3 regions of the Aminobacter sp. NyZ550 genome follow, and region 2 is predicted to be linked to each of the others. Evidence: predicted binding sites of a transcription regulator. Region 2 holds the regulator's gene; each other region holds the start of a gene.

Region 1 (7,555 bases), 2.5 Mb from region 2:
AGGCCAAGGCCCGCCGTTCGTTCCAGTTCTCGAAGCGCTAAGCGTTTCGCAGTCCGGATTTCGGAAAAGCCCCGCTTCGGCGGGGTTCAGACTGCTGACAAACCCCGTCGAATTTCGGCGGGGTTTTGTTTTGTGGGTTGATTGAGCTTTTGGATTGATGTCGGGAAGCAGATGCCAAGGCCGTTGCGAGCCGGCTTTGGCCTCATGCGAGGCTTGGTTTTGGCTTTGGCCAGAGGCTGATTGCGATCTTTTTCATGTTCTGGGCGGCGGCTGCGATCAGGCACTGGCAGGCGACGCGTGTTCGCCCTCGGAAGCGGGCATAGCGATGGCCGAAGAGCTGCTTGGCATCGGCGAAGGATCGCTCGACCGTCTCCTTGCGGCGTCGATAGATCGCCTTGCCCCATGCGGTTAAGCGGTTGGCATCGACCCGCTCGCGGACATCCTGCCAGACATGGCGCGTGATGGTGCGCTCGGCCTTGGCGTTTGATGTGCAAGACGCCAGCAGCGGACAGTTGCGGCAGATCGTCGGGTCGCTCCTGTAGTGGCGATAACCGCCGCGATCGGTGGTGGCGTAAGTGAGCAACTGGCCCTGCGGGCAACGATAGCCGTCAAGGTCCGGCTCATGGACGAAAGCGCCCTTCCTCATCTTGCCAGGCTTTGGCCGGGTCGGGTTGCGATAGCCGACGACACCGTGGATGTTCCTGTCCTCCAGGCCCTTGGCGATGCCTGGCGTGGCATAGCCGGCATCCAGCCCCGCCGCCGTGACGTCGAAGCCGAAACGCTCCACCTGGCGGTCGAGCCGGTCGAGATAGACGATCGAGTCATGCACGTTGGCCGGCGTGGCAAACGTGTCGGTGATGATGCCGAAGCCGCCATCCACCGTGCGGTGATCGAGATAAAAGAAGCCCTTCGGCTTGCCCTCGCGCACCATATAGCCAGCCTCAGGATCGGTGCGCGAGACCTTCGTCTCTTTCACCGCAGGCTGCCGCTCCTGCTCCTTCAGCGCCTTCTGGCCGTGCAACGCCCGTTCGGCATCGATCGCCCGGTCGAGCTCGCCCCAGTAGTCGGCACGCGACTTGGCGACCATGGCAAGGTCGTACTTGCCCTTGTTGGCATTGGCCTTCAGGTGCGTGCTGTCGGTGTAGAGCACCGTGCCGTCGACCAAGCCTGCCCCGATCGCCTGCTCGACAATGCGGTCGAAGATCGCCTGCGCGATCGTCTCGTCCTGGTAGCGCCGGCGTCGGTTCTGCGACAATGTCGAGGCGTCGAACACCTTGTCCGTCAGCTTCAGCCGCAGGAACCACCGGTAGGCGACATTGACCTCGATCTCTCGCACCAATTGCCGCTCCGAGCGCACCCCGAACAGGTAGCCGATGAACAGCGCCTTGAACATCAAGGTCGGATCAAGTGGCGGGCGACCATTGTCGGCGCAGTAAAGCGGCGCTGTCAGATCGTGGATGAACGAGAAATCGATAACACCATCGATCTTGCGCAGAAGGTGATCAACTGGAACCAGTTGATCGAGCGTGACGATCTCAAGTGCGGTTTGTTCAGGGCCGGCTCGCTTCAACATCACCCACTGAATCACAAACCCCCAACTCTCGCCAGGGGGTTGTCAGCAGTCTGAGGGCCGCCGCAGCGGCGGCCTTTTTCTTTTCCGCATGCTGTTCCGGCCGGCCTGGCTTATGCTTGGAAGCGCAACTTCAAGCCGCCGGTGGAAATCACCATGGTCCGCATGCTCGCACTGGCAGTCGCCATAGCCTTTGCCGCTGGCCCAGCAGAGGCCGCGTCGAACAAGTTTCTCAAGCGGGCAACCTCGTTCGACAGTTGCTGGATGCGCGCCTATGACAAGGCGATCGAAAAGGGTGCCGACGCGCGAAAGGCCGCCGGCAAAGCCGACAGCCACTGCAAGAAAAAGGGCAAGAGACTTCTCAAGGAGGGCGGCTCGAAATATTCGCTCAAGGACCGGCGCAAGGCGCTTCGGGGCTCGAGAGCGTATTAGCCCCTTCCCGCGGCATCAGTTGGTCGGCGGCTGGGACGCGCCCGCCTGGCCTGCGACAGAGGCCACGGGTTTTTCCAATTCGGCATAAGGCACACGATAGCCATTGGCGGCCAGCCAGTTGATGGCTGCACGCGGCTCGTCGGTCTGGATCATCGTCGCGCCGCGTTCGGCCCAGAAGCCGAACACTTCGTTGGGAAACCCGGCGGCCACCGCCAGTTCGTCGCCGCGGCCGCCGGCGAGATAGCCACCCGGCTTGTTGACGATGGCATGAGTGTCAACCCAGATGTGCCAGTTGCCGCGAATGGCCGCTGCCTTGACCCTGGCCGAAAACAACGGCCCGCCAGATACGGTCATTGTTTCGGTGTCGCCGCGCCAGGCAATCATCTCCACGGCATTTGCGGCGAAAGCCTTGCCCGATGCCTCGACGAAAGCGGGGTCGCGCACGGCGTCGTCAGCCATGATCGGCATGAACTGGAAGCCTTGCCCCACCCGCGCCATCACCGCCTTCACGGTGGCGACACGCTCGGCATTCCACAGGTTCGCCTTGACCACCACCTGCTCTTCCATCTCCATGGCGCGCGCCAGCGCAACCATGTCGATGAGGTCGGCGGTGTCGAGCTTGTTGTCGAGATTGACCAGGATCCTGCCCTTGGCGACCGACAGATATTCCCGCAGCGTCGGCACTGTTTCGGCGGTGACAGTGCCGGTGCCCTCGACGACGAGCCGGCATGTCCTGAGCTCGTCCATGGCGCGGGTTACGACCTCGCCCGTGCAGTCGGTGGTGCGGTCGAGCCAGCTGTCATGCATGACGATCAGTTCGCCGTCGGCGGAGCGGCGGATGTCGATCTCGACCATTTCGGCGCCGAGAGAGATCGCATCGCGCAGGGCGGCGATGGAGTTTTCGGCAAAGCGCCGCTTGCCGTCCTGCAGGCCGCCTGCCCTGTGCGCCACGACCATCACATGGTCACGCCACTGATTGGCATTTTCGAAGCGCGCGAGGATATCTTCGGAACGAGAACCGGCATGGCCAGACGTCGCCAGAGCGAGGGTCAGCAAGACCGAGACTGCGCCTGCCAGAACTGTCCGCATGGGAATCGCTCCATGGCTTGATATGCCTGGAGCGACCTAAAAGGCGGCGATGACATGGGCGTGAAAGACAGATGACAGGGCGATGAATGCAGCTGTCACACGCAATTCGCCATGGGGCTGGCATGTTGGTTCAGGCTTCTGTAGTTCTTGCGCCTCGCAATTCTGAACGACCGAATTCCGAAAGACCGAATAAGGAAACTGCCCATGCCCTCTTCGTCGATCGATCACGCCTTTACCGCACGCGGCCCCAAGGGTCGCTCGGGTGATCCGACCTATGCAGGGGCATTGTCCTTCATGCGCCGCAAGTATTCGAAGAATGTCACTGGGGCCGAGGCGGTGGTCTGGGGCATCCCCTTCGACGCCGCCGTCACCAACCGGCCGGGCGCACGCTTCGGCCCGCAGGCCATCCGTCGCGCCTCGGCGATCTTCGATTGCGACCCGCAATACCCGTTCAACCGCGACCTGTTCGACGACCTCGCCGTCATCGACTATGGCGACTGCCTGCTCGACAGCGGCAACCACCAGAAGACCCCTGTTGCAATCGAGCGCGAAGCAGCCAAGATCCTGAGATCGGGCGCCTTCCTTTTGACGCTCGGCGGCGACCATTTCGTCACCTGGCCCGTGCTGAAGGCGCATGCGGCGATCCACGGCCCGATGGCGCTGGTGCAGTTCGATGCCCACCAGGACACCTGGCCTGACGACGGCAAGCGCATCGATCACGGATCGTTCGTGGCGCGCGCCGTCAAGGACGGCATCATCGACCCCGATCGCTCGATCCAGATCGGCATCCGTACGCACGCGCCCGACGATTGCGGCATCAAGATCCTCTACGGCCACGAGGTCGAGGAGATGCGCGCTGCCGACATCGCCTATGCGATCGCCGAACGCACCGGCGGCAAGAAGACCTATGTCACCTTCGACATCGACTGCCTCGACCCGGCCTTTGCGCCCGGAACCGGCACGCCGGTGGCCGGCGGCCCGTCGTCGGCCAAGATCCTGTCGGTGCTGCGCCAGATGACCCAGATCGACATCGTCGGCGCCGACATCGTCGAGGTTGCACCGGCCTATGACCATGCCGATATTACGGCTATCGCCGGCTCGACGGTCGCCATGCATTATCTCGGCCTGTTGGCCGAGAAGAAGGCGCGCGACAAGGCCTGAGGCATTGAATCAACGGCTTGCGGACGAGAGTCCGAATTTGGCCATAACCACCTGAAATAACGAATTTTTCGACGGACGGCAGACAATGAAACCGAAAATCTTCATCGACGGCGAACACGGCACCACGGGCCTCCAGATACGCACGCGCCTCGCCGCCCGCGACGACCTCGCCGTGCTGTCGATCCCGGAAGCCGAACGCCGCAACGTCGACCTCAGGGCCGAGCGCCTGCACGAGGCGGATGTCGCCATCCTGTGCCTGCCCGACGATGCCTCGAAGGAAGCCGTCCGCATTCTCGAAGGCAACAACTCGACCCGCATCATCGATACGTCGACGGCGCATCGCGTCCACCCCGACTGGGCCTATGGCTTTGCCGAGATGGACGCTGCCCAGCGCAAGCGCATCGCCGATGCACGGCTCGTCGCCAACCCGGGCTGCTATCCGACCGGCGCGATCTCGCTGATCCGTCCGCTGGTCGCGGCCGGCACCCTGCCGGCCGACTACCCTGTCAGCGTCAACGCCGTTTCCGGCTACACCGGCGGCGGCAAGCAGATGATCGGCCAGATGGAGGACGCCTCGCGCCCCGACCACATCGCTGCGCCGCACTTCCTCTACGGCCTGCCGCTGATGCACAAACACGTTGCCGAGATGAAGCAGCATGGCCTGCTCGAGCGCCGCCCGATCTTTGCGCCCTCGGTCGGCCGCTTTGCCCAGGGCATGATTGTCCAGGTGCCGCTGCACCTCGCCGACCTCAATGGCTCGGCCTCGATCGCCGACATCCACGCAACGCTTGCCGCGCACTATGCCGGACAGGAAATCGTCGAGGTCGTGCCGCTTGAGGTCAGCGCCAAGCTCGACCGGCTTGACCCGACCGAGCTTGCCGACACCGACGGCATGAAGCTCTATGTCTTCGGCACCGAAGGCCAGGGCCAGGTCAACCTCGTGGCGCTGCTCGACAATCTCGGCAAGGGCGCTTCCGGTGCCGCTGTCCAGAACATGGACCTGATGCTCGGGCTCAAGCACTAGGAATGGATCAGGCTGGCATTTCCGATCGCGGGCCGGAACGGTGGCCAAAGAACTGGAATGTCAGCGATCCCCAGCTGATTGCCGAGACGTTTTCCAGCCGCATCTGGAAGGTGCGGCTGGCCGACGGCAAACCGGCCGTGGTCAAGGCGCTCAAGCCGTTCGACGATGTCGCCGACGAATTGCGCGGCGCACATTATCTCAGCTGGCGCGACGGCGTCGGCGCCGTGCGCCTGCTCGGCTTCGAGGGGCACGACATGCTGCTCGAATATGCCGGCGAGCGATTGCTCGTCGATGAACTGAACGATCACGGCGACCGCCACGCCACCGACATCGCCAACGAGGTGATGGCGCAGCTGTTTTCGCCGTCCGACGTCCCGCCTCCTGCCGATCTGCAGCCGCTGCGGCAGCGCTTCGACAGCCTGTTCAAGAAGGCCGAACTCGATCGCGACGCCGGGCTTGCAAGCCCCTACCGGGACGCATCAGTCATTGCCGAGCGTCTGCTGTCCGATCCGCACGAGCTGCGCGTGCTGCATGGCGACCTGCATCACGACAACATCCTTTTCGGCGAGCGCGGCTGGCTGGTCATCGACCCCAAGGGCATCCTTGGCGATCCGGGTTTCGACGCGGCGAACTTCTTCTACAACCCGCTTGACCGGCACGACGACCTCTGCGTCGATCCTCAGCGCATCGCCTACATGGCCGAGGTCTTCGCCAGGACGCTGGGGCAGCGCCCTGACACGATCCTGGATCACGCCATCGCTTGGGGCTGCCTGTCGTCGTCCTGGCACGCCGAGGACAAGAACGACGAGGACGAGGCGAGCGAACTCGCCGTCGTCGCAGCCGTCAGAGCTGTTCGCGCTAGCTTCTGACCGCGACGTCGTTTTCAAGGGGATATGCCCCCTTGGTCGCGCGCCAATGCGCCGTGGCAAAGATCAGCACGATCAGCGCAAAACCCTGATGCAGCAGCGCCCAGTGCATATGCGCCTGCATCAGCAAGGTGCCGACGCCGATTGCCGCCTGCGCAACGATCAGCAAAGCCAGCACCCAGGCCCGGCGGGAATGGGTCGTGCGCGGCGCCTGTGTCATTGTCGTGAACGCATGCCAGAACGCCACGACCAGCACCGTATAGGCGAACATGCGGTGGACGAACTGCACGGTCTTCGGGCTTTCGAAGAAGTTGCGCCAGACGGGCTCGATGACCAAAAGGTCGCCGGGGATGATGGCGCCGTCCATCAGCGGCCAGGTGTTGTAGGAAAGGCCGGCATGCAGGCCGGCAACCAGGGCGCCGAGATAGATCTGGAACATCACCAGCAGCACCATGATGCCCGCGAAGCGCTGGATGCGCCGGTCCGCCGGCGCCTCCGAATAGGTCGCAAGGCCGCGCGCGATGTAGGCGACAGCGGTGACGATGATGCAGGCGAAGGTGAGATGGATCGCCAGCCGGTACTGGCTGACCGAGACACGCTCCGACAACCCCGAGGCGACCATCCACCAGCCGATGAACCCCTGGAACCCGCCGAGCGCCAGCAGGCCGACGAGGCGCGGTTTCAGCCGCCGCTCGAGGCGGCCCGAGATCCAGAAGAAGGCGAGCGGAATGGCAACGAGGAAGCCGACGCCGCGGGCGAGCAGGCGATGGGCCCATTCCCACCAGAAAATGCCCTTGAACTCGTCAACGGTCATGCCCTTGTTGATCTGCTCATATTGCGGGATCTGCTGATACTTCTCGAACTCCTCCTGCCATTCGGCCTGGTTGAGCGGCGGAATGACGCCGTGGATCGGCTTCCATTCGGTGATGGAGAGACCGGAGCCGGTCATGCGGGTGGCGCCGCCGACCATGACAAGCGCAAACAGCACCAGCAGCACGAGATAAAGCCAGCCGCGAACCAGCGTGCGGTTGTGCAGCTCCCTGTTGCGCTCGGCAAGCGGTGCGGCAGTGTTGGTCATGGCTGACATTACAATCTTTCCCGGCAATCGTTCCCGGCAATCGTTCCCGGCTCATCGAAACCGCGGGACTGGTGGACCATGATGGCCCCGCTGGCAAGTTCGGCCCACGCGACACGCAGTCGCGCCGGCCACCCTACCCGGTTGCACCGGCTGGCCAGAGCGACTATGCGAAGCCTGGACAAAGGATGAAGAAATGCCCGTGCGCGTCAAGAAGCTGATCGGAACCGTGCTGCTGGTGCTGCTGGTCGTCGTCTACGCGCTGATCGCGACCATGGTGGCTGTTGCCCAGCTGTCGCAATCAGGCCCTGTCACCCACCTGCTGTTCTTCTTCCTCA
Region 2 (7,555 bases):
CCGCCAGGACCGTCGGCTGGTGCGCGGCCTGGTGTCGACAGGGGCCGGTGTCATGCTGCGCCAATCGGTCGAAGCCGAGCCCTCCATGCTCGGCAAGACGGTGGACTATGCGGTGCCGGTCGACGATTTTGCAGATCTTTACCTGAAGGGCCTGCTCGCGGGTACCGGAAGCGTCCAGGCGCTTTCCGGTTCGGTGACGCCCTCGGCGGCCGCCGGCGATGTAGGTCTCACATTTTCCAGCGACGCAATCCTCGCTATGGCGCGTGATGCTGGCGCGACCGAAGAGAACGGCGTGCTGCGCCTGACGACGGGGGCCAAGTCGCTTCTGGTCGAAATGAATGGCGCAACGATCAAGCTCAGCGAAGTCGCGGCCGCGCCTGGAGGCGGCGCCGTCGCAAAGGGCCAGGCCATCGGCAAGCTCGATGCAACGACCCCTGCCGCCGACGGAGCTGCCAAGCTTCGCGTCATCGACATGCCGGAAAGCTCGCGCAAGATCGGCGACAAGGAAATCGTCTGGCTGGACGGGCTGAAGGCACAAGATCTTGTCGAGAGCCGTTTCAATTCGATCTTCTTCTTTACGGGCGCGAGCCGCGAGCCCGAACTCGCAGGCGTCTGGGGTGCGGTGGTGGGCTCGTTCCTGACCATGATCGTCACCTTGGCGATTTCCTTCCCTATCGGCGTTGCCGCTGCCCTCTATCTCGAGGAATTCGCGCCGAAGAACCGCTGGACCACGCTGATTGAAGTGAACATCAACAATCTGGCGGCGGTGCCCTCGATCGTCTTCGGTCTTCTCGGTCTTGCGGTGTTTCTCAACTGGTTCGGGCTGCCGCGTTCGGCGCCGTTGGTGGGCGGCATGGTGCTTGCGCTGATGACGCTGCCGATCATCATCATCGCCTCGCGCGCTTCGCTGCGGGCGGTCCCACCTTCGATCCGTGAGGCTGCCCTTGGCATTGGCGCATCCAAGGTCCAGACGGTGTTCCACCATGTCCTGCCGCTGGCGATGCCAGGGATCATGACCGGAACAATTCTCGGTATGGCCCATGCACTTGGTGAGACCGCGCCTCTCCTGATGATCGGCATGGTCGCCTTCATCGTCGACATCCCGGGCGGCTTCACCGACCCGGCCACCATCCTGCCCGTACAGATCTTCATGTGGGCGGATTTCCCCGAACCGGGCTTCCAGCAGAAGACGTCGGCAGCAATCCTGATCCTGCTCGCATTCCTCGTGTTGATGAATGCCATTGCCGTGATCCTGCGCAAGCGCTTCGAGCGGCGTTGGTAGACAAGGAACATCTTGCTATGAACATCATGACCGAAAAGACCCTCGAAGAGGTAGTGAGCTCCGAGATGAACAAGCCAAACGAAGCCATCAAAATGCGCGGTGACAAGGTCATCGTGCACTACGGCGAGAAGCAGGCGTTGTTCGGCGTCGATCTAAATATCCGGGAGCACCAGGTGACGGCGCTGATCGGCCCGTCGGGCTGCGGCAAGTCGACCTTCCTGCGCTGTCTCAACCGCATGAACGACACCATCGACAGCGCTCGCGTCGGCGGCAAGATCACGCTCGACAATGAAGACATCTACGATCCCAAGATCGATGTCGTCGAACTGCGTGCCCGCGTCGGCATGGTGTTCCAGAAGCCGAACCCGTTCCCGAAGTCGATCTACGAGAATGTCGCTTACGGCCCGAAGATTCATGGCTTGACGCGCAGCAAGGCCGAGCTCGACGCGGTTGTCGAGTCCAGCTTGAAGAAGGCGGCACTTTGGAACGAGGTCAAGGATCGTCTGACTGAGTCCGGCACCGGCCTGTCGGGCGGGCAGCAGCAGCGCCTGTGCATCGCGCGCGCCATCGCCGTTTCGCCCGAGGTGATCCTGATGGACGAGCCGTGTTCGGCGCTCGACCCTATCGCCACCGCCAAGGTCGAGGAGCTGATCGACGAACTGCGCGAGAACTACACGATCGTCATCGTCACGCACTCGATGCAGCAGGCGGCGCGCGTGTCGCAGCGCACGGCGATGTTCCACCTCGGCTATCTCGTCGAGGAAGGCCCGACCGACAAGATGTTCACCAACCCCGACGACAAGCGGACGCAGGACTACATCACCGGCCGCTTCGGCTGAGTGGGTTTCGTCGCGGCACACGATACGAGGAAGAAATCATGGGCGAACATACAGTCCGGTCCTTCGACGAAGAACTTCAGCACGTCGACCAGCTCATCCGCGACATGGGCGATCTTTCCGGCGCAATGGTGGCCGGCGCCATCCGCGCGCTTCTCACGTCCGACCAGGCACTGGCGCAAAACGTCGTTGCCGACGATACGATCATGGACGCCAAGCAGCGCGATCTCGACAATTCGGCGATCACGCTGATCGCCAAGCGCCAGCCGATGGCGCAGGATTTGCGCGCCGTGGTCGGTGCCATCCGCATGGCGGGTGACCTCGAGCGCATCGGCGACCTCGCCAAGAACATTGCCAAGCGGGTCGGCGCCGTCGGCCAGTCGCCGACCCCGCGCAATCTCTCGCATTCGATCGATGCGATGGCGCAGCTGGTGCTTGGCCAGGTTCGCGGCGTCGTCGATCTCTATGTCGCGCGTCAGGCCGAGGGCCTGAAGGATCTGCGCGCCGACGACCAGAAGATCGACATCCAGTACACCGCCGTGTTCCGCGAACTCCTGACCTACATGATGGAAGATCCGCGCAACATCACGGCCTGCACGCATCTGCTGTTCTGCGCCAAGAACCTCGAGCGCATCGGCGACCATGTCACCAACATCGCCGAGAACGCCTATTTCGTCGTGACGGGTACGCAGCTGCCGCTGAACCGGCCCAAGGTCGACGAGACCACGACGACGGTTCCGGCCTGAGCATTTCCGCAACCGCATGCGTTTGGCGCGGGGGCGCTGCATAGGTTAAATCAGCGCATGGTCCAGAAGCGGCCATGCGCAAGGACAAGGTATAGCCAATGATCGCTCCCAAGGTCATGGTCGTCGAAGACGAAGAGCCGCTGGGCGTGCTGCTTCGCTACAATCTCGAATCCGAAGGCTATCAGGTCGAGGTCGTCACGCGTGGCGACGAGGCCGAGATCCGGCTCCAGGAAAACGTGCCCGACCTGCTGGTGCTCGACTGGATGGTGCCGGCGCTGTCGGGTATCGAACTGTGCCGCCGGCTCAGGATGCGTCCCGACACCGAACGCCTGCCGATCATCATGCTGACGGCGCGGGGCGAGGAAAGCGACAGGGTGCGTGGCCTTTCGACCGGTGCCGACGATTATCTGGTCAAGCCGTTCTCGACGCCGGAATTCATGGCGCGCGTCAAGGCGCTGCTGCGCCGGGCCAAACCCGAGGTGTTGTCCTCGGTGCTCAAGGTCGGCGACATCATGCTCGACCGCGAGTCGCACCGCGTCTACCGCAAGAAGAGCGAGATCAAGCTCGGGCCGACCGAATTCCGCTTGCTCGAATTCATGATGCGGCACCCGGGCCGCGTGTTCTCGCGCAGCCAGTTGCTCGACAATGTCTGGGGCGAGACGATCTATATCGATGAGCGCACCGTTGACGTGCATGTCGGGCGCCTGCGCAAGGCGGTCAACAACGGCCGCATGCCTGACGTGATCCGGACCATCCGCGGTGCCGGCTACGCCATCCGCGAGGACTGAGCCGCTTCGGGCTCTTTTCCGCTCAGCTAGGCGACGTCGGCACCGGCACGGCGTGGAGCCGTGCCTGCGGCAATGATCTCCTGATCAACGGCAAGCAGCGCGCGCATCATCGCGCCCTCGCGTTTGAGTGGAACCTCGTTGGGTTCGGTGTCGAAGGAGATCGCCTTCGAGTGCAGCCCGCCCGCCGTCTTGGCGATGGCCGCGCGCACATGTGGCTCCATGATGTCGAAGGCGGTTGCGCCGACGCCGACGAAGGCGAGGGGGGCGGGGTCGAACAGCGCAAACATCGAGCCGAGACCAAAGCCGATGGCTTCGCCGGCCTTGCGGAAGGCCTCGCGTTCGGGGCCATCATGGTCACGTGCCGCATCGGCCACGGCCCTGATGTCGTCGTCGGACAGGTCGGCCAGCGGCTCGGCATTTTCGTCGCCAACCCTTGCGTTGCGCCAGATGGCGTAGTTGCCGGCATAGGCCTCGATGCAGCCGCGGCGGCCGCAGCGACAAAGCGCGCCGTCCGGGCGATGGATCATGTGGCCGAACTCGGCACCCGACGACTGCGTGCCGGTGAACAGCTCGCCCTTGATGACGAGGCCCATGCCGATGCCGTGCGAGAGCAGGATGGCGATGAAGTCGTCGCGATAACGCATCGGATCTCGCCAGCGGAGGGCCTCGGCGATCATGTTGCAGTCGTTCTCGACCGAAACAGGTACGCCGAACTCCTGCTCCAGCCGGTCGGCGAAGGGGATGTCGTCGTAGCGGGTGATCGGAGACCACAACAGCTTGCGCGAGGCGGCGTCGGTGATGCCCTGGACGGCGATGGCGATGCGTAGAACGGCGCCGCCCGAAGTGCCGGCCCTGTCGATCAGGCGCCGGACCATTCCGACGCATTCGTCGACCAGCGCCTCGGCAGGCATCTGCTGCGTGACAAGCCGCCGGGTCTCTTCGGTCACGGTGTTGCCGGCATAGTCGATGATGGCGGCGGACAGGCTGTTGAGCGAGAGCACGACCGCAACGACAGACGCAGCGTCGGCATCGAGCATCAACCCGACCTGCGGCCGCCCCCGTTTCATGGAGACGGGTTCGCTGAACTTGGCCTCGGCAAGGATGCCTTCTGATATGAGATCGGAGGAAATAGTCGAGATCGTCGAATGGCTGAGGCCGGTGGTGGCGGCGATTTCGGTGCGCGATGGCTGGCTGGCTCGGCGAACCGCGGATATAACCATGGCGCGGTTGCGCCGTCTCAGATCGTCGTGACGTATGCCGACCGACATGTGCTCGTCTTCCTCCCGGCGAAGCGCTGCCCTTCTTAAGCGGCAGTCCCTTACGCGCCAAGTGATTGTGACAGAGCCAGCGCCAAATGTCTCTATTTATTTCGGGCTCCGAAAAAAATAAGGAGCGCTCGCGAAACCATGTTGACAGTGGCCGGGCATTGAGTCAGTATTTTTTCGAGGCTCGAAAAAAAGAGCTTCTCCAAGGGCTATCGCGAAGTAGGCGCGCCCATTGGGCGCAGGGAGGAAATAATGAAAAAGTTTACCACCGCCATCCTGGCGGGCGTTGCCATGACTCTGTCGCTTACGGCAGTGACTTCGGCAAAGGACAAGGTCATCGGCGTCTCCTGGTCGAACTTCCAGGAAGAGCGCTGGAAGACCGACGAAGCCGCCATGAAGGCCGCCATCGAGGCCGCCGGCGACAAGTACATCTCGGCTGACGCGCAGTCGTCGCCGGCCAAGCAGCTGACCGACGTCGAAAGCCTGATCTCGCAGGGCGCCAACGCCCTGATCATCCTCGCTCAGGACGCCTCGGCCATCGGACCGGCTGTCGACAAGGCCGTCGCCGAAGGCATTCCTGTTGTCGGCTACGACCGCCTGATCGAGAACAAGGACGCCTTCTACCTGACCTTCGACAACAAGGAAGTCGGCCGCATGCAGGCCAAGGGCGTGTTCGCCGCCAAGCCTGAAGGCAACTACGTCTTCATCAAGGGCAGCGGTGCAGATCCGAACGCCGACTTCCTGTTCGCCGGGCAGATGGAAGTGCTCAAGGAGGCCGTCGACGCCGGCAAGATCAAGAATGTCGGCGAGGCCTATACCGATGGCTGGCTGCCGGCCAATGCCCAGAAGAACATGGAACAGTTCCTGACCGCCAACGACAACAAGATCGACGCGGTCGTGGCTTCGAACGACGGCACCGCCGGCGGCGCGATCGCAGCGCTTCAGGCACAGGGCCTTGCCGGCTCGGTGCCGGTGTCGGGCCAGGACGGCGACCATGCCGCGCTGAACCGCATCGCGCTCGGCACTCAGACCGTCTCGGTGTGGAAGGACGCGCGCGAGCTCGGCAAGAACGCCGCCGAAATCGCCTCGCAGCTCGCCGATGGCAAGAAGATGGAAGAGATCGCCAACGTCACCAAGTTCAAGACGCCTGGCGGCCTCGAGCTGAACTCGGTCTTCCTGACGCCTGTTCCGATCACCAAGGACAACCTCAACGTCGTCATCGACGCCGGCTGGGTTGGCAAGGACGTGGTCTGCCAGGGCGTGGCGGCCGGTTCGGTCGCAGCCTGCAACTGAGATCGGTTCGATCCGGTCGGTCAAACGCCGCGGCTTGCCCGCGGCGTTTTTCAAAAGCGCCCGCTTCATGACATGGCGGATTGACCCTATCATGCGCACACCGGCTGCCGCTTAGACGGCTATCCGGTCGGGAGGTAACAATGACAGACACGACAACCAACGCGCCGGCAGACCGAGCGCGAACGACCGAACTCAGCCCGGTCGGACGTTTTCTCAAGGCAACCGAGATCGATACGCGCATGCTCGGCATGGTCGGTGCGCTGCTCCTGATCTGGGTCGGGCTGCAGGTGATTTCGAGCTTGCGCCTTGGCGTCAACCCGTTCGAATTCGACAGCCGCACCTTCCTAACCGCTCGCAATCTGTGGAACCTGTCGGTGCAAGCGTCTGCCGTGGCGATTATGGCGACCGGCATGGTGCTGGTTATCGTCATGCGCAATATCGACCTGTCGGTCGGGTCGGCCGAAGGCCTGATCGGCATGGTGATGGGCTTTGCCCAGGTGCATTTCCTGGTCAAAGCCGTCGGTCTCGAACTTGGTAATCCGTGGATCTGGGCGTTGGCACTTGCCATTGGTATTGCGCTTGGTCTGATGATAGGCGCGCTGCAAGGTTTCGTCATCGCCTACATGGAGGTTCCTGCCTTCATCGTGACGCTGGGCGGATTGCTGATCTGGCGCGGGGCGGCCTGGTGGGTCACGTCAGGCCAGACGATCGCGCCGCTCGATGCCACCTTCCAGCTCATGGGTGGTGGTCCGCAGGGCGCCATCGGAGCGACGTGGAGTTGGATCGTCGGCCTTGTCGCATGCCTGGCTGTGGTGTTCCTGCTGCTGCGTGGCCGCCAGCAACGCAAGCGCTTCAAGTTTCCGCTGCGGCCAGTCTGGGCAGAGGCATTTCTCGGCGCCGTTACCTGCGGGGTCATCCTTGGCGCGATCTGGATCGCCAACTCCTACCCTTGGCCGATCGGTATCGTGCGTCGCTACGCCGAGGCCAACGGCATTACCATCCCTGAAGGCGGCCTGTTCATCGCCCATGGCATCGCCATTCCCGTCCTGATCGCGGTGGCCGTGGGCATCGTCATGACCTTCGTCACCAACCGCACACGCTTTGGCCGCTATGTCTTCGCCATCGGCGGTAACCCGGAAGCAGCCAACCTCGCCGGTATCAACACGCGCTGGATCACCATGAAGGTGTTCATGATCATGGGCGTGCTGGCGGCGATCTCGGCGGCAGTCTCCAGTGCTCGCCTGAACTCGGCTACCAACTCGCTCGGTACCCTGGACGAACTGCTGGTCATCGCGGCAGCGGTCATTGGCGGCACCTCGCTCGCCGGTGGCTCCGGCACCGTTGC
Region 3 (7,555 bases), 2.7 Mb from region 2:
GACCCTCGACAATTCGGTCATGCATGTCGATCTCGCCGGCGACGTCGACCTGCCTCAGCCCGCCGTCCAGCGTTTCGAGCTCGGCGAGGCGGGTTTTGCCGCCATGCTCGACTTCATCGAGCGCAGTTTCGTGCGCGACGAAGGGGCCGTTCAGCGCATTTTCGGGGTAGCCTATGGCGAATATGACGGCTTCTTCGATGCCCATGGCAAGTTCAACGCACTCGCCGGCTGCAACACCTGGACGGCGGCGGCACTCCGGGAAGCCGGCTTGACGACAGGCTGGTGGAACCCGCTGCCGGCGACCTTGAATTTTTCGCTCGGCCTCTACAACCGGCCGTCGGATGATCCAGGCGGCGACCAGCCCGGCGGCGTCCAGCCATAAAGCCAGTCCATGTCGGCGGCGAGGCTCGCCGGCGACTTGAACCTGAGGAACAGGTTGCGGGCGAGCGCCACCGGCCCGCTCGCATGCCAGGCGAAATGGTTGAGCGCGCCGCGCCGCGCCACCCTGGCGACACGCGCCTTGCGCACCGCTTCCCACTGTTGCAGCGCATCCGCCTTGTTCTGGGCGGCGAGCACGGCGTCGGCCAGCGTCCAGGCATCCTCGATCGCCATGGCGGCACCCTGGGCGGCAAAGGGCGTCATGGCGTGCGCCGCATCGCCGATCAGCACGATGCCGGATGCCGAGGTCCAGGGACGGGAGGCATCGACAGTGTGCAGCGGCCACACCGTCCACGGCCCGGCCTCCTCGACAAGCCGGGAGAGTGCCGGGGCCGTGCCCTGCATGGCGCGGGCCAAGGCGCCGGCATCGGTTTCACCGGACCATTGCTCGGAAATTGCCGTGCCGGGGGTGAAGGCGACGAGATTGACCGCATGGCCGGCGCGGATCGGATAGGCGACCATATGGAAGCCGGGATGCAGGAAGGTCGTGACGGTCGTCAGCGATGTCACTCCGGCGAACTGCCGGCCCGGCTCGCTGTCGACCGGGATCGTCGTGCGCCAGGCCAGCTCGCCCGAGAACCGGCTCTTTTCATGCGGGCCGACAAGGCGGCGGCTGGCCGACCAGACGCCGTCGGCGGCAACGAACAGGCCGGCCTCTTGCTGTGACGTGATGCCGTCCTGGGTGATCGATATGCCGAGACCGTCCGCCCTGGGCTCGACCGTGTCGACTGTCGATCCGGTGGCGACCGAGATCAGCAGGCTTTCGCTGACGCGGCTGAGCAGCGCCGACTGCAGATCGGCGCGGTGGGCAACGAGGTAAGGCGCCTTCCAGCGGCGTTCGGCCGCAGCACCCAGCGGCACGCGGCCGCGCTCGACAAGGCTTGCCGCGCAGCGCAGCACCACCGCCTCGGGCCGCACGGCAGACCTGCTGACCAGATGGAGCACGCCGAGGCGGTCGAGAATGCGGGTGGCGTTGGGAGAAAGCTGGAGACCGGCGCCGACTTCTTCGAGCACCGGTGAACGTTCATGGACGTGGACACTGACGCCGTGCCGGGCAAAGGCAAGGGCGGCGGTCAGCCCCGCGATGCCGGCGCCTGCAATGACGACCGGCGGCGACCGCATGATCGTGCCTGGGCCTCAGGCGGCGCGATCGATGGCGTAGAGGCTGCCCGCCGGCAGGGTCTCGGTGGCCTTCAGCTTGGCGGAGTAGCGGTACAGCGTCGAGCAGTAGGGGCAGACCTTCTCGGAATCGGCGCCCATGTCGAGGAACACATGCGGATGGTCGAACGGAGCCTTGGCGCCCACGCACATGAACTCCTTGACGCCGATCTCGATCACGGCATGTCCAGCGTCGTTCTGGAAGTGGGGGATGGAGCCACCGGCCATGGTATTTTCCCTTCTGAGGACCCTTATTGCAGAGCGTTTGTATCATAAGCGGCGGCTTTGCAAGATGCTGAAATGAAACTGTCGCAATTGCCTGTCAGAGGATAAGTTGAGCCGGATAAGCGGCGGAACGCGGCAGTGGGGAAGGGTTGTCCAAATGAATCAGCTGAAACCGGTCCATACCGATTTCGTCAACGACAAGTCGCCGACCGGCGCGATCGACGGCAATCCGGACCGCTTCGTCAACCGCGAGTTTTCCTGGCTGCAGTTCAACAGGCGGGTGCTCGAGCAGTCGCAGAACCCCAACCATCCGCTGCTCGAACGCGTCCGCTTCCTGTCGATCTCGGCCGGCAATCTCGACGAGTTCTTCATGGTCCGCGTCGCCGGTCTCGCCGGGCAGGTGCGCGAAGGCATCACCATCCGCAGCGCCGACGGCCGCACGCCGGAACAGCAGCTCGACCAGCTGCTGCATGAGGTCGAGCGGCTGCAGGAAGACCAGCAGAAAAGCCTCGCCAGCCTGCTCGAGCTGCTCAAGCTCGAAGGCATCGAGACCATCGCCTCGGCGGATCTTACCAAGGAAGAGCGTAAGTGGCTCGAAGATCATTTCATGGAGCAGGTCTTCCCGGTGCTGACGCCTTTGTCGATCGACCCGGCGCACCCGTTCCCCTTCATCCCCAATCTCGGCTTCTCGATCGCCCTGCAACTGCGCCACCGCAAGAGCGGCGAGGAGATGACGGCGCTGCTGCGTCTCCCTGTCGCCCTCAAGCGCTACATCCGCTTGCCCGACCGCAAGCGCTCGGTGCGTTTCATCCCGATCGAGGAAACGGTCAACCTGTTCATCGGCAAGCTGTTCCCCGGCTATGAGGTCAAGGGCTCGGGCACCTTCCAGATCATCCGCGACAGCGATATCGAGGTCGAGGAAGAGTCCGAGGATCTTGTCCGGCTGTTCGAGACGGCACTCAAGCGCCGCCGCCGCGGCTCGGTGATCCGCGTCGAATTCGACAGCCTGATGCCGGCCGAGCTGCGCGAGTTCGTTGCCAGCGAACTGGGTGTCGCCTCGAACCGCGTCAGCGTGCTGAGCGGGCCGCTGGCGATCAACCAGATCTCGGAGATCGTCTCGATCGCCCGCGACGACCTGAAGTTCCCGCCCTTCAATCCGCGTTTCCCCGAGCGCATCCGCGACCATCGCGGCGACTGTTTCGCGGCGATCCGCGAGAAGGATTTTGTCGTCCACCATCCTTATGAATCGTTCGACGTGGTGGTGCAGTTCCTGCGCCAGGCGGCGATCGATCCGGAGGTGGTGGCGATCAAGCAGACGCTTTACCGCACCTCCAACGACAGCCCGATCGTGCGCGCCCTTGTCGACGCCGCCGAGGCCGGCAAGTCGGTGACCGCACTCGTCGAGCTCAAGGCGCGTTTCGACGAGGAGGCCAATATCCGCTGGGCCCGCGATCTCGAGCGTGCCGGCGTGCAGGTGGTGTTCGGTTTCCTCGAACTCAAGACCCACTCCAAGATGTCGCTGGTGGTGCGCCGCGAGGACGGCCGCCTGCGCAACTACGTCCATCTCGGCACCGGCAACTACCACCCGATCACCGCGCGCATCTACACCGACCTGTCCTTCTTCACCACCGATTCGGCGATCGCGCGTGATGTGGCGCATATCTTCAACTTCATCACCGGTTATGCCGAGCCGGCCGACGAGATGTGCATCGCACTGTCGCCCTACACGCTGCGCAGCCGCATCCTCAAGCACATCGCCGACGAGGTCGAACATGCCCGCGCCGGCCGGCCGGCGCAGATCTGGATGAAGATGAATTCGCTCGTCGATCCCGACGTCATCGACGCGCTTTATGACGCCAGCCGCAGCGGCGTCGAGATCGACCTGGTGGTGCGCGGCATCTGCTGCCTCAGGCCGCAGGTTCCCGGCCTGTCGGAGAATATCCGCGTCAAGTCGATCGTCGGCCGTTTCCTCGAGCACAGCCGCATCTATTGTTTCGGCAATGGCCACGGCCTGCCGTCGGACGAGGCGATCGTCTATATCAGCTCGGCCGACCTGATGCCGCGCAACCTCGACCGGCGCGTCGAAACCATGGTGCCGATCGCCAAACATTCGACCGTGCACGAGCAGGTGCTGGGCCAGGTCATGCTGGGAAATATCATGGACAACCAGCAAAGTTTCGAAGTATTGGCGGATGGAACCTCGCGGCGGATAACGCTCGACGAGGGCGAAGAGCCGTTCAATGCGCAGGAATATTTCATGACCAATCCGAGCCTCTCCGGACGGGGTGACGCGCTGAAGTCTCACGCGCCCAAACGCATTGCCCAGTTCAAGCGTCGCAAGAAGGCGGAGGCGGCGGCCGGCTGATGGCGCAGCTTTCGCAGGGCCGGCTCAAGGACCGCCGACCGCTGTCGATCATCGATATCGGCTCGAACTCCATACGTCTCGTCGTCTATGAAGGGTTGGCACGCTCGCCGACCCTTCTGTTCAACGAAAAGATGCTCGCCGGCCTCGGCCGCGGCATCGTCTCCACCGGCAAGCTCGACCCCGAGGGCGTGACCCGCTCGATGGAGGAGTTCCGGCGCTTTCGTGCGCTGTCGGAGCAGGCCGGCGCGGAAAAGATGTATGTGCTGGCCACCGCCGCCGCACGCGAGGCGATCAACGGCCCCGACTTCATCCAGCGTGCCGAGGACGTGCTGGGCACCAAGATCCAGGTGCTGACAGGCCGCGAGGAAGCCTATTATTCGGCGCTCGGCGTCATCTCGGGTTTCCATCCCGCCGACGGCATCGCCGGCGACCTTGGCGGCGGCAGCCTCGAGCTTGTCGACGTCAGGGGCGAAGCCATCGGCGACGGCATCACCTTGCCATTGGGTGGCCTCAGGCTGCAGGACATGGCCAAGGGCTCGCCTGTAACGGCCGCCAAGATCGCGCATGCCGAACTCGCCCGCGCCAAATTGCTCAAGGGCGGGCAGGGCAGGACATTCTATGCCGTCGGCGGCACCTGGCGAAACCTCGCCCGGCTGCACATGAACACCTCGAATTATCCGCTGGAGGTGATGCATCACTACCAGATGGACCCGGTGACCCTGGTGCCGTTCCTGCGCCAGGTGGCGCGCGGCGAGGTCGAGAAGATCAAGGGCATCGAAGGCGTCTCCAAGAACCGCCGGTCGCTTCTGCCTTATGGCGCGCTGGTGCTGCAGGAGATCATCACGGCGATGAAGCCGGAGAAGATCGTGGTCTCGGCGCTCGGCGTGCGCGAGGGTTTTCTGTTCTCGCTGCTCGAAGAGCAGGAACAGCGCGCCGATCCGCTGATCTCGGCGGCCGAGGAGCTGGCCGTGCTGCGGGCGCGTTCGGTGCGCCATGCCCATGAACTGACCGAGTGGACCAAGCAGTCCTTCGCCGCCTTCGGCATCGAGGAAACCGAAGAGGAGGCGCGTTACCGTCACGCCGCCTGCCTTCTCGCCGACATCGGCTGGCGGGCGCACCCGGAATATCGCGGCCGCCAGTCGCTCAACATCATCGCGCATGCCTCGTTCATCGGCGTCGATCATCCCGGCCGTGCCTTCCTGGCGCTCGCCAATCTGTTCCGCCATGACGGTGTCTTCAACGACAGCTTTGCGCCTGAGCTCAAGGAACTGGCGACGCCGCGTTATCTCGAGCGCGCCCGCATCCTCGGCGCGATGATGCGCGTGGTTTATCTGCTCTCGGCCTCGATGCCGGGGGTGATGCCGAAGCTGCGCTGGGAAGACAGGGGCAATGGCGTGTTGGCGCTGGTGATCCCGTCGGAGTTCGGCCAGCTCTATGGCGAGCGGCCGGCGGGACGTTTGGCCCAACTTGCCAAGGTCACCGGCCGCAAGCTGGTGCTGGCGGTCGAGGACGGCCCCAGCATCTCAGTCAAATAGCATCGCCGTCAAACAGGCTGGCGGGCGAGCAGCCGGTCGAGCGACAGCGCGCCGGCACCCGCCACTGACAGCGCCAGCAAGCCGCCCGCGGTGGCGATGTCCTTCATCAGCGCCTGCTGGTGCATGAAGGCCATGGCAGCATTGTCGCCGCCCTGACCGTAATGGCCGATGAAGCCGGCAGCGAGCGCGAAGGCGGCGAGCAGGACGGGCACCACGCGGGACTGGAAACCTGTAAGCACCAGCAGGCCGCCGACCAGCTCGAACAGCCCGACGCCCAATGCGACGAGCGTCGGCAAGGGAAAGCCGAGCCCGGCGAAATAGCCTGCGGTGCCCGAGATGTTGGACAGCGTGCCGATGCCCGCCGGCACGAACAGCGCGGCGATCAGAATTCTGGCGACAAGAAGAAGCAGGCTGTTGAGCATCGGCATGTCCTCGTCGCCGCAGGATGCACCGGCTCACTTTCGATGTCATCACCGTCTCGAACCGGCGTCAGGGCCAGGGTACAAAAAAGCCCGGGACGAGCCCGGGCCATTTCTTGGGAGGAATTTCTGCAGCTTAGCGGCGGCGGCCGTCGATCGACAGGGCGCCGGCGCCGAAGGCGGCGAGCACGAACAGGCCGCCTGCAATGGCCAGGTTCTTCTGCAGGAACATCACCTGGACCTGGTCGGCGAAGTCGAGATGGGCAACCGCGGTGGCAGCCAACGTGAACAGGCCGAGCACGATCGCGGCGATGCGGGTCTGGAAGCCGACCAGGATGGCGATGCCGCCAACCACTTCGACCAGGCCGACGACGACGGTGGTGACGGTCGGCAGCGGCAGGCCGATGCTGGCGAACCAGCCAGCGGTGCCTGAAATGGCGGTCAGCTTGGCAAAGCCGGCGAGGATGAAGATGATCGACAAAAGCACGCGGCCGGCAAGGGTGAGGGCCGAGGCGTTGGTGCTGAGGCCGGACTTTGCGGTGGCGATGGAAGCGTTGGACATGGGCTTGGGGCTCCGTTGAAATTCGATGGCCAACACCTAGTCGATCTCGACTGTTCACTAAAGGTGTGGATGTGTCGACAGATCGTTCACAGTTAGAATGAATTGCTCGAAGCCGTCGGCCGAACGATCTGGGCTGCACATAAAGAAACGGCGCGGCAGGTGACTGCCGCGCCGTTTCAAGGGGATCGACCCCGGGCCGAAATCAGCCCGGACGGGTCATGTCCTCGGGGCGGACGATGCGGTCATAGTCCTCGGCGCTGACCAGCCCGGTCGCCAGCGCTTCGTCGCGCAGCGTGGTGCCGTTCTTGTGCGCGGTCTTGGCGATCTTGGCGGCGTTGTCGTAGCCGATGGTCGGCGCCAGCGCGGTGACCAGCATCAGCGAGCGGTCGAGCGCCGCCTTGATGTTGTCCTCGCGCGCCTCGATGCCGACGACGCAATTGTCGGTAAACGAGATTGCCGCGTCGGCCATCAACTGCACCGACTGCAGGAAGTTGTAGGCCATGACGGGATTGTAGACGTTGAGCTCGAAATGGCCCTGGCTGCCGGCGAAGGTCAGCGCGGCATTGTTGCCGAACACCTGGACGCAGACCTGGGTCAGCGCCTCGCACTGGGTCGGGTTGACCTTGCCGGGCATGATCGACGAGCCCGGCTCGTTTTCGGGCAGCGCCAGCTCGCCGAGGCCCGAGCGCGGGCCCGAGCCGAGGAAACGGATGTCGTTGGCGATCTTGAACAGGGCAGCGGCCGCCGCATTGATGGCGCCGTGCGAGAAGACCATCGAATCGTGGGCGGCAAGCGCCTCGAACTTGTTCGGCGCGGTGACGAAGGCGATGCCGGTGATGGCGGCAATGCTTTC

Evidence for each region. Region 2 encodes PhoB, which activates phosphate uptake and scavenging genes when phosphate is short. Its sites were predicted from a motif close to TGTCATNNANCTGTCAT; they were not measured.
Region 1: a site for PhoB is predicted at 3,152-3,168, ahead of N7E70_RS19845 (glycerophosphodiester phosphodiesterase family protein). Genes of this name have one in related genera too.
Region 3: a site for PhoB is predicted at 1,893-1,909, ahead of N7E70_RS20880 (RNA degradosome polyphosphate kinase). Genes of this name have one in related genera too.

Annotation. Positions count from the first base shown of each region.
Region 1 is NZ_CP114190.1:3,985,554-3,993,108, forward strand. Features, by position in the region: gene rpsI (30S ribosomal protein S9) at 1-41, shown strand, start outside; gene N7E70_RS19835 (IS1182 family transposase) at 203-1,573, opposite strand; gene N7E70_RS19840 (hypothetical protein) at 1,727-2,002, shown strand; gene N7E70_RS19845 (glycerophosphodiester phosphodiesterase family protein) at 2,018-3,091, opposite strand; gene speB (agmatinase) at 3,296-4,252, shown strand; gene argC (N-acetyl-gamma-glutamyl-phosphate reductase) at 4,338-5,276, shown strand; gene N7E70_RS19860 (aminoglycoside phosphotransferase family protein) at 5,279-6,145, shown strand; gene N7E70_RS19865 (COX15/CtaA family protein) at 6,135-7,229, opposite strand; gene N7E70_RS19870 (DUF2842 domain-containing protein) at 7,414-7,555, shown strand, end outside.
Region 2 is NZ_CP114190.1:1,471,855-1,479,409, forward strand. Features, by position in the region: gene pstA (phosphate ABC transporter permease PstA) at 1-1,282, shown strand, start outside; gene pstB (phosphate ABC transporter ATP-binding protein PstB) at 1,300-2,121, shown strand; gene phoU (phosphate signaling complex protein PhoU) at 2,160-2,864, shown strand; gene phoB (phosphate regulon transcriptional regulator PhoB) at 2,963-3,652, shown strand; gene N7E70_RS07360 (ROK family protein) at 3,679-4,920, opposite strand; gene xylF (D-xylose ABC transporter substrate-binding protein) at 5,170-6,210, shown strand; gene N7E70_RS07370 (sugar ABC transporter permease) at 6,351-7,555, shown strand, end outside.
Region 3 is NZ_CP114190.1:4,215,096-4,222,650, reverse strand. Features, by position in the region: gene N7E70_RS20895 (TIGR02117 family protein) at 1-382, shown strand, start outside; gene N7E70_RS20890 (FAD-dependent monooxygenase) at 325-1,560, opposite strand; gene N7E70_RS20885 (zinc-finger domain-containing protein) at 1,576-1,824, opposite strand; gene N7E70_RS20880 (RNA degradosome polyphosphate kinase) at 1,979-4,186, shown strand; gene ppx (exopolyphosphatase) at 4,186-5,721, shown strand; gene N7E70_RS20870 (DoxX family protein) at 5,730-6,143, opposite strand; gene N7E70_RS20865 (DoxX family protein) at 6,277-6,702, opposite strand; gene fumC (class II fumarate hydratase) at 6,905-7,555, opposite strand, start outside.